3 regions of the Pantoea sp. SYBGC1 genome follow, and region 2 is predicted to be linked to each of the others. Evidence: riboswitches for the same ligand, from Rfam matches in the RefSeq annotation. Region 2 holds a riboswitch; each other region holds the start of a gene.
The links. Region 2 has a riboswitch for thiamine pyrophosphate ahead of thiC (phosphomethylpyrimidine synthase ThiC). Riboswitches for the same ligand answer to the same signal wherever they lie in the genome.

Region 1 (3,271 bases), on a different contig from region 2:
GCAAAATACCCTGCAGGCCATAGGGAGAGAAGTGGTAGGGAATACCCAGCAGCGTGCAGAGCTGCGCCAGCCAGCCGCTGCGGCCGTAGACGCTCAGCAGGCCAAATACCGCCACCAGCACCGGCAGCACCAGCGTCATCGCACATAAACGCAGCAGCAGCGTGCGGCCAGGAAAGCGGCGGCGGTAGAGCGCGCGCGCCAGCAGCACGGCCGGCAGCACGGAGCAGAGTGCCGAAAGCAGCGCCTGCTCAAATGAGAACGCCAGCACGTGGTGCAGATAGCTGTCACTGAGCAGTGTGCGCATGTCCGGCAGCGGGGCCGCCGTCAGCAGCGCCCCCAGCGCGAGCAGCGCCACGGCGCACAGCAGCAGCGCGCTCAGCGCGCCGGGTATCAGCCAGCCGGGCATCAGCGGCTGACAGCCCGCTGCCAGGCGCTGATCCACGCGGCGCGCTGGTCAGCCACTTCTGCCGGTGAAAACTGCAGCGCTTTTTGCGGCACGTTCAGCGCCCGATAGCCAGCCGGCAGATCGCTTTTGATCACCGGGTACATCCAGTTGCCGGTGGGGATTGTCTGCTGGAAAGCGGGGCTGACGATAAACTGCATAAAACGCTGCGCCAGCGCCGGCTGTTTGCTGCCGGCCAGCCGTGCAGCGACTTCGACCTGCAGATAGTGCCCCTCGCTGAAGGTGGCAGCGGCGTAGTTCTCTTTCTTCTCTTCAATAATGTGGTAAGCGGGCGAAGTGGTATAGCTCAGCACCAGATCGCCTTCGCCCTTGAGAAACAGGCCGTACGCTTCACTCCATCCTTTGGTGACGGTAACGGTTTTCGCCGCCAGCTTCTGCCACGCCGCGTCGCTGCGATCGCCAAACACTTTTTGCATCCAGAGCAGCAGGCCGAGTCCTGGCGTACTGGTACGCGGGTCTTCATAGATAACGCGCCATTTCTCCGGGCTTTCAACCAACTCCTGCAGGCTTGCAGGCGGATTCTTCAGGCGGTTTTTGTCATATACAAAGGCGAAGTAGCCGTAATCAAAGGGAACAAAGGTGTCGTTCTGCCAGCGCTCAGGCAGCTGCAGCGCCGCGGTATCGACCTGACTTTTAGCAAACAGACCGGTTTTCTCCGCCGCCTGCAGAAGGTTGTTATCCAGTCCCAGCACAACGTCCGCTTTACTGTTTTTCCCTTCCATGCGCAGACGGTTGAGCAGCGAGACGCCATCCTCCAGCGCCACGTAGCGCAGTTCGCAGCCGCACTCCGCTTCAAACGCTTTCTTTACCGCCGGGCCCGGGCCCCATTCAGCGGCGAACGAATCATAGGTATAGACGGTCAGTAGCGGTCTGGCGGCGAATACCGGCGCGGATAACAGCAGCAGGACAGGCAGAACGTTCTTTAACACTTTGCGCTCCTTAAGGAGAGGATATGAGTGAGTCGCAAAGGATCTGAGGCAGGCACATCTCAAATCCCTACGCCGGTATTAACCGGATCAGGTTCGACGGGTTTCTCTCAGCCTGACAACGCAGGCACCCCGTTGAGAACGGCTTAGTGTAGACATTTCCGCCACGGCGTGAAAGCGTCATAACGCCGGCGGCGCAAACCAGGCAGATTTAAAATCGAACCAGCCCAGCGTGTTCAGCCGTACGCCGCGCATGCTGCGCTGGCCTTCCAGCAGCAGCCAGTGGTGAAACAGCGGATGCAGCCAGTCCTGATCCACCAGCTGGCGCGCCCACTCAGCCAGCGGCAGGCGTTTTTCACGCCAGCGCGCAGCATCCTCATGCCACGCCAGCGGAATGCAGTGCTGCATCAGCGGCAGCTCATAGAGCTGCGCAAACAGTGCGTACTCCAGCGGCAGAGTGAAGTTAACGCTGCCGAGCCAGATATCACTCTCTCCGGCGCCGGCAAACCACGCTTCGTAGCTCACCACTCGCGTGATCAGTTCAACCCCCTGCATCGCCAGCAGGGGACGCAGCGCGCTGGCGATGCCCTCATGCTCAACGTGGTCGCTGTACCAGCTTAACGTTAGCCGGGTCAGGCCTTCCGGCTTGTCCGCCGCCCGCAGATTGCGGCGATGGTGCCAGCGCGGCAGCAGGCCCCAGGCAGGAAACCAGTAACGCTGATAGCCGGGATCGGCATGATGCAGCAGGGTAACCGGATTAAGCAGGTCGCTGACCCAGCGGCGGAACCGGGCATGGCGTCCCCAGGCGGAGCGCTGGTCAAATAGCAGGAAGTAGCAGCCCTCCTCCAGACGACTCTCTTCCGCTATCTCATCCGCCTCGCTGCCCTGCAGTTTTACGCCAGAGTAGACCAGCTCGTCACTGACTTCCGGCAGCACCCAGATGGAGACTTCATCAATCAGCGCGCGGTAACCAAAGTAGTCGTCAAACGCGGTAATTTTCAGCTGCGTCTGCTGATTACGTACCACGCTGTAAGGGCCGCAGCCGGCAGGCTGGCGGGCAAAGTCGGGCAGGGACGGCCATTCGCGCGGCAGGATCATGGCGCTGACGCTGCCCAGCAGCCACGGCAGCCAGCTGTCAGGCTGGGTCAGAGTGATATCCAGCGTCCAGGGCGCCGGCGAGTGCAGCTGCGAGATATGCGCAAATAGCGGCAGAGCGGCGCTGCGCTGCAGCGAATCGAGAATATCGGCCATCTCCAGCTCGCGCCCGTGATGAAAGCGGATGGCCGGACGCAGATAAAAGCGCCACTGCTGCGCGGAGAGTTGCTGCCAGTGGTGAGCGATATCGGGTTCAATTTCCCCGTTTTCCTCATTTATGCGCGTCAGGCCGCTGAAGATCTGGCGGGCCAGGTGCGTTTCGGAGCGGCGCAGCGGCGAGGCGGGCAGCAGGTTCTGCAGCGGACGGTAGTAGAGCACGCGCAAAATATGTTTTCCCTGACGCACGCTGCGGCCCAGGTGGGCGGCAATCATCTGCCGCACCTGCGCTTTGTCGCCAACCAGCTGAACCAGCTGGTCAATACCGTCCTGCTCCAGCAGCGCTTCTGCCCGCTGCTGCTGCAGCGCCAGACCGGTACAGCGGAAGCGCAGCTGCGAACGCTTTCCGCGTCCCGCCTCAGCCTGCCAGGTCAGCCAGCCTTCATGCTGCATCGCCTGAAGCAGGTTGCGCATATGGCGCCGCGAACAGTGCAGGCTGCTGGCCAGTGCATCAAGCGTTGTCGCCCGATCCTGACCTTCACACTGCTGCCAGAGACGAATAAATTGCTGCTGCAGACGAGGTGAAGACATAAAAGGGGAACTCCGTGGCGATTTCGCTCAGTGTTTGCTG
Region 2 (3,271 bases):
CTCAATCAGGCGCCGGGCCACGGTGCCTGGCGGCGGCAGCTGGGGCAGCGCATCAAAGCGATACCAGCCCGCATCGAGCAGCTCTTTTCCATCGTGCTGCAGCTCACCATCCTCATACTCCGCCATAAATGCCGTCATCAGCGAATGGGGAAAGGGCCACGGCTGCGAGGTCACATAGCGTACGTTTTTTACCCGTACGTTACTCTCCTCCATGACCTCACGCGCCACCGCCTGCTCCAGCGTTTCGCCTACTTCAACAAAGCCGGCCAGTACCGTATAGATGCTGTTGCGATGGCGGGCGTGATTGGCCAGCAGGATCTCGTCGCCGCGGCGAATCGCCACAATGATGCAGGGCGCAATCTGCGGATAGTAACGTTCGCGGCAGTGGGTACAGAGGCAGGCAAACTCACGCGGGCTGATGCGCATTTCATGGCCGCAGTAGCCGCACCAGCGGTGGGAACGGTAGAATTCAGCCAGCTGCACCCCCCGGCCGGCAAGCTGAAACAGTCCGGTATCCTGATCGATAACCTGTCGCACCGAGCCCATGTTTTCCGGGCGCGACGCCTGGATCAGCCAGACGTTTTCGCCCAGCCATTCACCGATAAGTATGCCGTGCTGGCCTGCCAGACCAAAATCTGCCGCTAAGCCGTGCGGCAGCTCACCCTGCGGCAACCAAAGTTTCTGTTCAGAGCTGACAATCCACCAGCCAGCGTCTACGCTTGAGATCTCACGTTGCATCTTATTCGTTGTCCTTAGCGTCGCACGGCACGCTGAAAGTCTGATGTTAAGTGTAATGAACAACTATAACTCACCGGGAGCCTCATATGCTTACCCAGTTAGATAACCTGACCAGGCGTGTCGGTGGCGGTAATGAATTAGTCGATGCATGGTTACGTGCGCGTCGACATCTGCTTGTCACTTACTATGAATTAATTGGCATCAAGCCGAATAAAGAGGCGCTGGCGGTGCTGAACGAGCAGGCACTGGATGATTTCTGCCATACGCTGGTGGACTATCTCTCAACCGGCCACTTCAGCATGTATGAGCGCATTATCAAAGATCTGCAGGGTGACAGTCCGCTGGTTGCTGCTGCGCATCTCTATCCGGCGCTTGAAAGCAATACCGATCGCATCATGCAGCTGTATGACACCCATTTGCAGCAGGCAATTACGGATGAAAACTGCGTTGAATTCCAGCAGGCACTCTCTGAAGTAGGCGAAACGCTGGCTTCGCGCTTCTCGCTGGAAGATAAGCTGATTCAGATGGCGTGGGATAACCAGCTGGTTTCTCCGCCGGTAGCAAACGACAGTACCATCGCGCGTCCGGCCTGATCCTGCTGCAGTTGTAAAATCCTTGTTATTCCGTAAAAGCCCACTTATGCTGAGTGGGCTTTTATTGTTTTGAACAGAAACACCTTGTCGGAGTGCCCTTCGGGGCTGAGACCGTTAATTCGGGATCCGCGGAACCTGATCAGGTTAGTACCTGCGAAGGGAACAAGAGTAGCTATTATCAGCGCGCGATTGGACTTTACCTGTCTGCAGGCGCTGTTACTCCTTCCGGACTCCGGACAAGCAACTTCCACTGACTTCAGGAATTTTGCTATGTCTGCTGCTAAACCTTCTCGTCGTGAACAGCGCGCGCAAGCGCAGGATTTTATCAACTCGCTGCAGGGCACCGCCTTTCCCAGCTCACAGCGTATCTGGATCAGCGGCAGCCGCGCCGATATTCGCGTGCCGATGCGTGAAATCCAGCTCAGCCCCACCCATACCGGCGGCACCAAAGCGGAGCCACAGTACGAAATCAATGAGCCGGTTCCGGTCTATGACACCGCTGGCGCCTATGGCGATCCGCAGGCCACTATCGATGTACATCAGGGACTGGCAAAGCTGCGCGCCGCGTGGATAGACGAGCGTGATGACAGTGAACCGGTTATGCAGCGCAGTTCCGCTTATACCCAGCAGCGTCTGGCCGATGAGGGACTGGACCATCTGCGCTTTGAATCGCTGCCTTCTCCGCGCCGGGCAAAGCCTGGCCGCTGCGTCACGCAGCTGCACTACGCCCGTCAGGGCATCGTGACGCCGGAGATGGAGTTTATCGCGATACGTGAAAATATGGGGCGCGAACGGATTCGCAGCGAAGTTCTGCTGCAGCAGCATCCGGGCGAAGCCTTTGGTGCGCACCTGCCGGCGAATATCACCGCAGAATTTGTGCGCGATGAAGTCGCCAGCGGGCGCGCCATTATTCCTTCAAATATCAACCACCCCGAATCGGAACCGATGATTATTGGCCGTAATTTTCTGGTGAAGATCAACGCCAATATCGGCAACTCTGCGGTCAGCTCCTCGATTGAAGAGGAGGTTGAAAAGCTGGTGTGGTCCACGCGCTGGGGTGCCGATACCGTAATGGACCTCTCCACCGGCCGCTACATTCATGAAACGCGCGAGTGGATCCTGCGCAACAGCCCGGTTCCCATCGGCACCGTGCCGATCTATCAGGCGCTGGAGAAGGTGAATGGCATCGCTGAAAACCTTAACTGGGAAATTTTCCGCGATACCCTGCTGGAGCAGGCGGAGCAGGGCGTCGACTACTTCACTATTCACGCCGGCGTGCTGCTGCGCTATGTGCCGATGACGGCCAGACGCCTGACCGGTATCGTGTCGCGCGGCGGCTCAATCATGGCGAAATGGTGCCTGTCACATCACCAGGAGAGTTTTCTCTATCAGCATTTCCGCGATATCTGTGAAATCTGCGCCGCTTATGACGTGGCCCTCTCGCTGGGCGATGGCCTGCGCCCGGGATCGATTCAGGATGCCAACGATGAGGCGCAGTTTGCAGAACTCAGAACCTTAGGTGAGCTGACCAAAATCGCCTGGGAGTATGACGTGCAGGTGATGATTGAAGGACCGGGCCATATTCCGATGCAGATGATCCGGCGCAACATGACCGAGCAGCTCGACCATTGCCATGAAGCGCCCTTTTATACGCTTGGCCCGCTGACCACCGATATCGCACCGGGCTATGACCACTTTACCTCCGGTATTGGCGCGGCGATGATTGGCTGGTTTGGCTGCGCCATGCTCTGCTATGTAACGCCGAAAGAGCACCTCGGGCTGCCCAATAAAGAGGATGTCAAGCAGGGGCTTATCACCTATAAGATCGCCGCGCATGCCGCCGATCTGGCCAAAGGGCATCCTGGGGCGCAGATCCGCGATAACGCTATGTCCAAAGCGCGCTTTGAATTCCGCTGGGAAGATCAGTTTAACCTCGCGCT
Region 3 (3,271 bases), on a different contig from region 2:
TCACGCCGTGCGCGCCATTGCTGAAGCGCAGCAGCGCGCTGGCCTGATCCTCGTTCTCAACCGGCAGCAGACGCGCGGGATCTTTAGGGTCGGGGCGCTGCGCGATTACCGTCATCATATCGCCGCTGACCTCCTCAATGTCGCCCACCAGATAGTGCGCCATATTGACGATATGCGCGGCCAGATCGCCGAGCGCGCCCAGCCCTGCCAGTTTTTTCTGACAGTGCCAGTCCAGCGGCGTCTGCGGGCTGGCGAGGTAATCTTCATTATGCGTGCCGTAAAAATGCACCACTTCACCAATCTCGCCGCGCGCAATGATCTCCCGCGCCAGCTGGCTGGTCGGATTTTTCATGTAATTAAAACCCACCAGCGTTTTTACACCCGCCCGCTCTGCCGCCTGCACCATCTCCTCTGCATCCGCCACGCTCAGCGACAGCGGCTTTTCCGAGTAGACATGTTTGCCGTGGCGGATCGCCTCCAGCGCCATCTCTTTATGCAGGAAGTTGGGCGCGCAGATATCGACAACGTCGATCTGCGGATCGCTGACCAGCTCGCGCCAGTCGCCGGTGGAGCGGGCGAAGCCAAACGTGGCCGCCTGCTTTGCCGCCAGTGCCGGATCGACTTCAGCCAGCATCTCCCGCACGATCTCACCTTTCAGGGCAAACACCGTGGGTGCCTGCGCATAGGCGATAGCGTGACACCGCCCGATATATCCGCTGCCGATCATTCCGATTCTGACTCTGTTCATGCTGCACCCGTGAAAAGTGGAGGAGGTTTCGCGGAATATATGTTTCATTTTTTGGCGCCACAATGGCGAAATGAAATATCTGTGATCATTGATGTGGAGCACACGACAAAATCAACAAATCCCGCTGTAATCTTGCAGTACTTTGGTGATATTCCTCACATTAAGTCAGGCGGTGGCGGTTTATTCAGCAGTCAGTAAAAATTTTGCAAAAGGGCTTTGACACGCAGCAGGCTGCCCGATATTATGCGCCCCGTTCCACACAATTCCTCTGTAGTTCAGTCGGTAGAACGGCGGACTGTTAATCCGTATGTCACTGGTTCGAGTCCAGTCAGAGGAGCCAGATTCTTAAAAAGAGCAGCCTGTAAGGCTGCTTTTTTTATGCCTGCGTGTTATCCGCCCGCTGCACCCGCCCTACCACCAGTGATGAAAGTGGTGTACCGGCCCGATGCCCTTTCCTGCCTCCAGCGAATCGGCCTGCAGCAGCGCCTGCTGCAGCCAGCCTTTTGCCGCCGTCACCGTATCAGCCCAGCTCTCATGCCGCGGCCGCAGCGCTGCCAGCGCCGCCGAAAGGGTACAGCCGGTGCCGTGAGTGTGACGCGTCGCTACGCGCGGGGCCGTAAAGCGGAAGCGTCCGCTGCGGGTAATCAGCCAGTCCGGGCTTTCCGCATCCTCCAGATGTCCCCCCTTCATCAGCACCGCGGCACAGCCGAGATCGAGCAGCCCCTCCCCCTGCTGCTGCATGGCGCGCTCATCGCGGGCAGGTGTTGTTTCCAGCAGCGCCGCGGCTTCCGGCAGATTGGGCGTGATCAGCGAAACCTGCGGCAGCAGCCGCTCACGCATTGCCGCCACCGCCTCTGGCGCCAGCAGCGCATCGCCGCTTTTGGCAATCATTACCGTATCCAGCACCACAAACGGCAGCCGCGCGCGCGCCAGTTTCTCTGCCACCACTTCCACGATAGCGCTCTCTGCCAGCATGCCGATTTTTGCCGTATCGATACGGATATCGCTCAGCACCGAATCCAGCTGGGCGGCGACAAACGCCGGTGAAATGTAACAGACCGACTGTACGCCACAGGTGTTTTGCGCCACCAGCGCGGTAATAACGCTGGTGCCGTAGGCGCTGAGTGCGGAAAAGGTTTTGAGATCGGCCTGAATGCCCGCGCCGCCGCTGGGATCGGTGCCGGCAATGGTCAGGGCATTGATACGGGGCAAGCCGCGCGGTAAAACAGAGGAAGGATGGGTCATCATAGCGCTCCTGTCAGGCGTACAGGAAGGCGAATGCGCGCAGGCATCTGACTTCCCTACGCTGGCATTATCCAGATCAGGTAATACGGGTATTTCTCAGCCTTCACAAAGAAGGGCACCCCGAGTCATGGTGTCTGTTACGACACACCGGCAGCTTAGGGGAAGCGATCGCCTGACGCAAGCCGCAGCGAGCAGAAAGCTTGATCTGCGCGGTAGCAGAAGCAGACAGAGCGCTGGAGTGACCGGTTTATTGATACAGCGCAAGCCGCGGCAACGCGGCTGCATGCTTAATCTGCTGCCGGATCACCCTGCCGGATATCACCATGCTTAACCTGCTGCGCCACCTTATTCCGCACGCTCACCGCTGGCATCAGATTGAGATCAGCCGCCACGGCGTCCTGAATCCTGCCGGACGTCACTGTCAGGCTACCTTTATCACCGCGCGCTGCCGCAGCTGTGGTGTACAGCTGCATAAGCTCTACTACCGCGACCTCAGCGATAGCGAAGCGCGCCGCTGGCTCGGCTGATTCAGCGCAAAAAAAAGCCCCGCAGCAAGGTGCGGGGCGCGGGCCGGACAGCGGATTTTACTGTGCAGGCTGGGTGCGGATCAGATAATCAAAGGCGCTGAGTGACGCTTTAGCGCCCTCGCCGCTGGCGATGATAATCTGCTTATACGGCACCGTGGTGCAGTCGCCGGCGGCAAATACGCCTTTCAGGCTGGTTTCGCACTTCGCATCGATAATCACTTCACCCATGCGGTTGCGCTCGACCGCGCCTTCAAGGAAGCCAGTATTAGGCAGCAGACCAATCTGAACAAAGATGCCGCTCAGCGCCAGCTCGTGCGTGGTCTGGGTGGTGCGATCCAGATACGCCAGCCCGGTGACTTTGCTGCCGTCGCCTTTAACTTCGGTGGTCTGGGCGTTGAGGATCACGTCGACATTTTTCAGGCTGCGCAGTTTATCCTGCAGCACTTTGTCAGCGCGCATCTCGCCGGCAAACTCCAGCAGGGTAACGTGCTCAACAATACCGGCCAGATCGATGGCCGCTTCCACGCCAGAGTTACCGCCGCCGATAACCGCGGTGCGCTTGCCTTTAAACAGCGGGCCGTCGCAGTGCGGGCAGTAGGTCACGCCTTTGGTGCGATACTGATCCTCGCCCGGTACGCCCATGTTGCGCCAGCGCGCACCGGTGGCGATGATGATGCTGCGTGATTTCAGCACCGCGCCGGAAGCGGTTTCAATGGCGTGCAATCCCCCTTCCTGCGCGGCGGGGATCAGT

Region 1: linked by a shared signal. The riboswitch ahead of thiB (thiamine ABC transporter substrate binding subunit) and the one ahead of thiC (phosphomethylpyrimidine synthase ThiC) in region 2 are both predicted to bind thiamine pyrophosphate.
Region 3: linked by a shared signal. The riboswitch ahead of thiD (bifunctional hydroxymethylpyrimidine kinase/phosphomethylpyrimidine kinase) and the one ahead of thiC (phosphomethylpyrimidine synthase ThiC) in region 2 are both predicted to bind thiamine pyrophosphate.

The regions. Positions count from the first base shown of each region.
Region 1 is NZ_JBXUNM010000004.1:126,300-129,570, reverse strand. It holds gene thiP (thiamine/thiamine pyrophosphate ABC transporter permease ThiP) at 1-430, opposite strand, end outside; gene thiB (thiamine ABC transporter substrate binding subunit) at 406-1,392, opposite strand; TPP riboswitch at 1,439-1,534, opposite strand; gene sgrR (HTH-type transcriptional regulator SgrR) at 1,570-3,231, opposite strand.
Region 2 is NZ_JBXUNM010000016.1:15,403-18,673, reverse strand. It holds gene nudC (NAD(+) diphosphatase) at 1-738, opposite strand, end outside; gene rsd (sigma D regulator) at 825-1,331, shown strand; TPP riboswitch at 1,410-1,510, shown strand; gene thiC (phosphomethylpyrimidine synthase ThiC) at 1,602-3,271, shown strand, end outside.
Region 3 is NZ_JBXUNM010000001.1:998,984-1,002,254, forward strand. It holds gene AC2CF9_RS04655 (Gfo/Idh/MocA family protein) at 1-748, opposite strand, end outside; tRNA gene AC2CF9_RS04660 (tRNA-Asn) at 1,013-1,088, shown strand; gene thiD (bifunctional hydroxymethylpyrimidine kinase/phosphomethylpyrimidine kinase) at 1,160-1,960, opposite strand; TPP riboswitch at 2,030-2,126, opposite strand; gene AC2CF9_RS04670 (hypothetical protein) at 2,317-2,520, shown strand; gene ahpF (alkyl hydroperoxide reductase subunit F) at 2,578-3,271, opposite strand, start outside.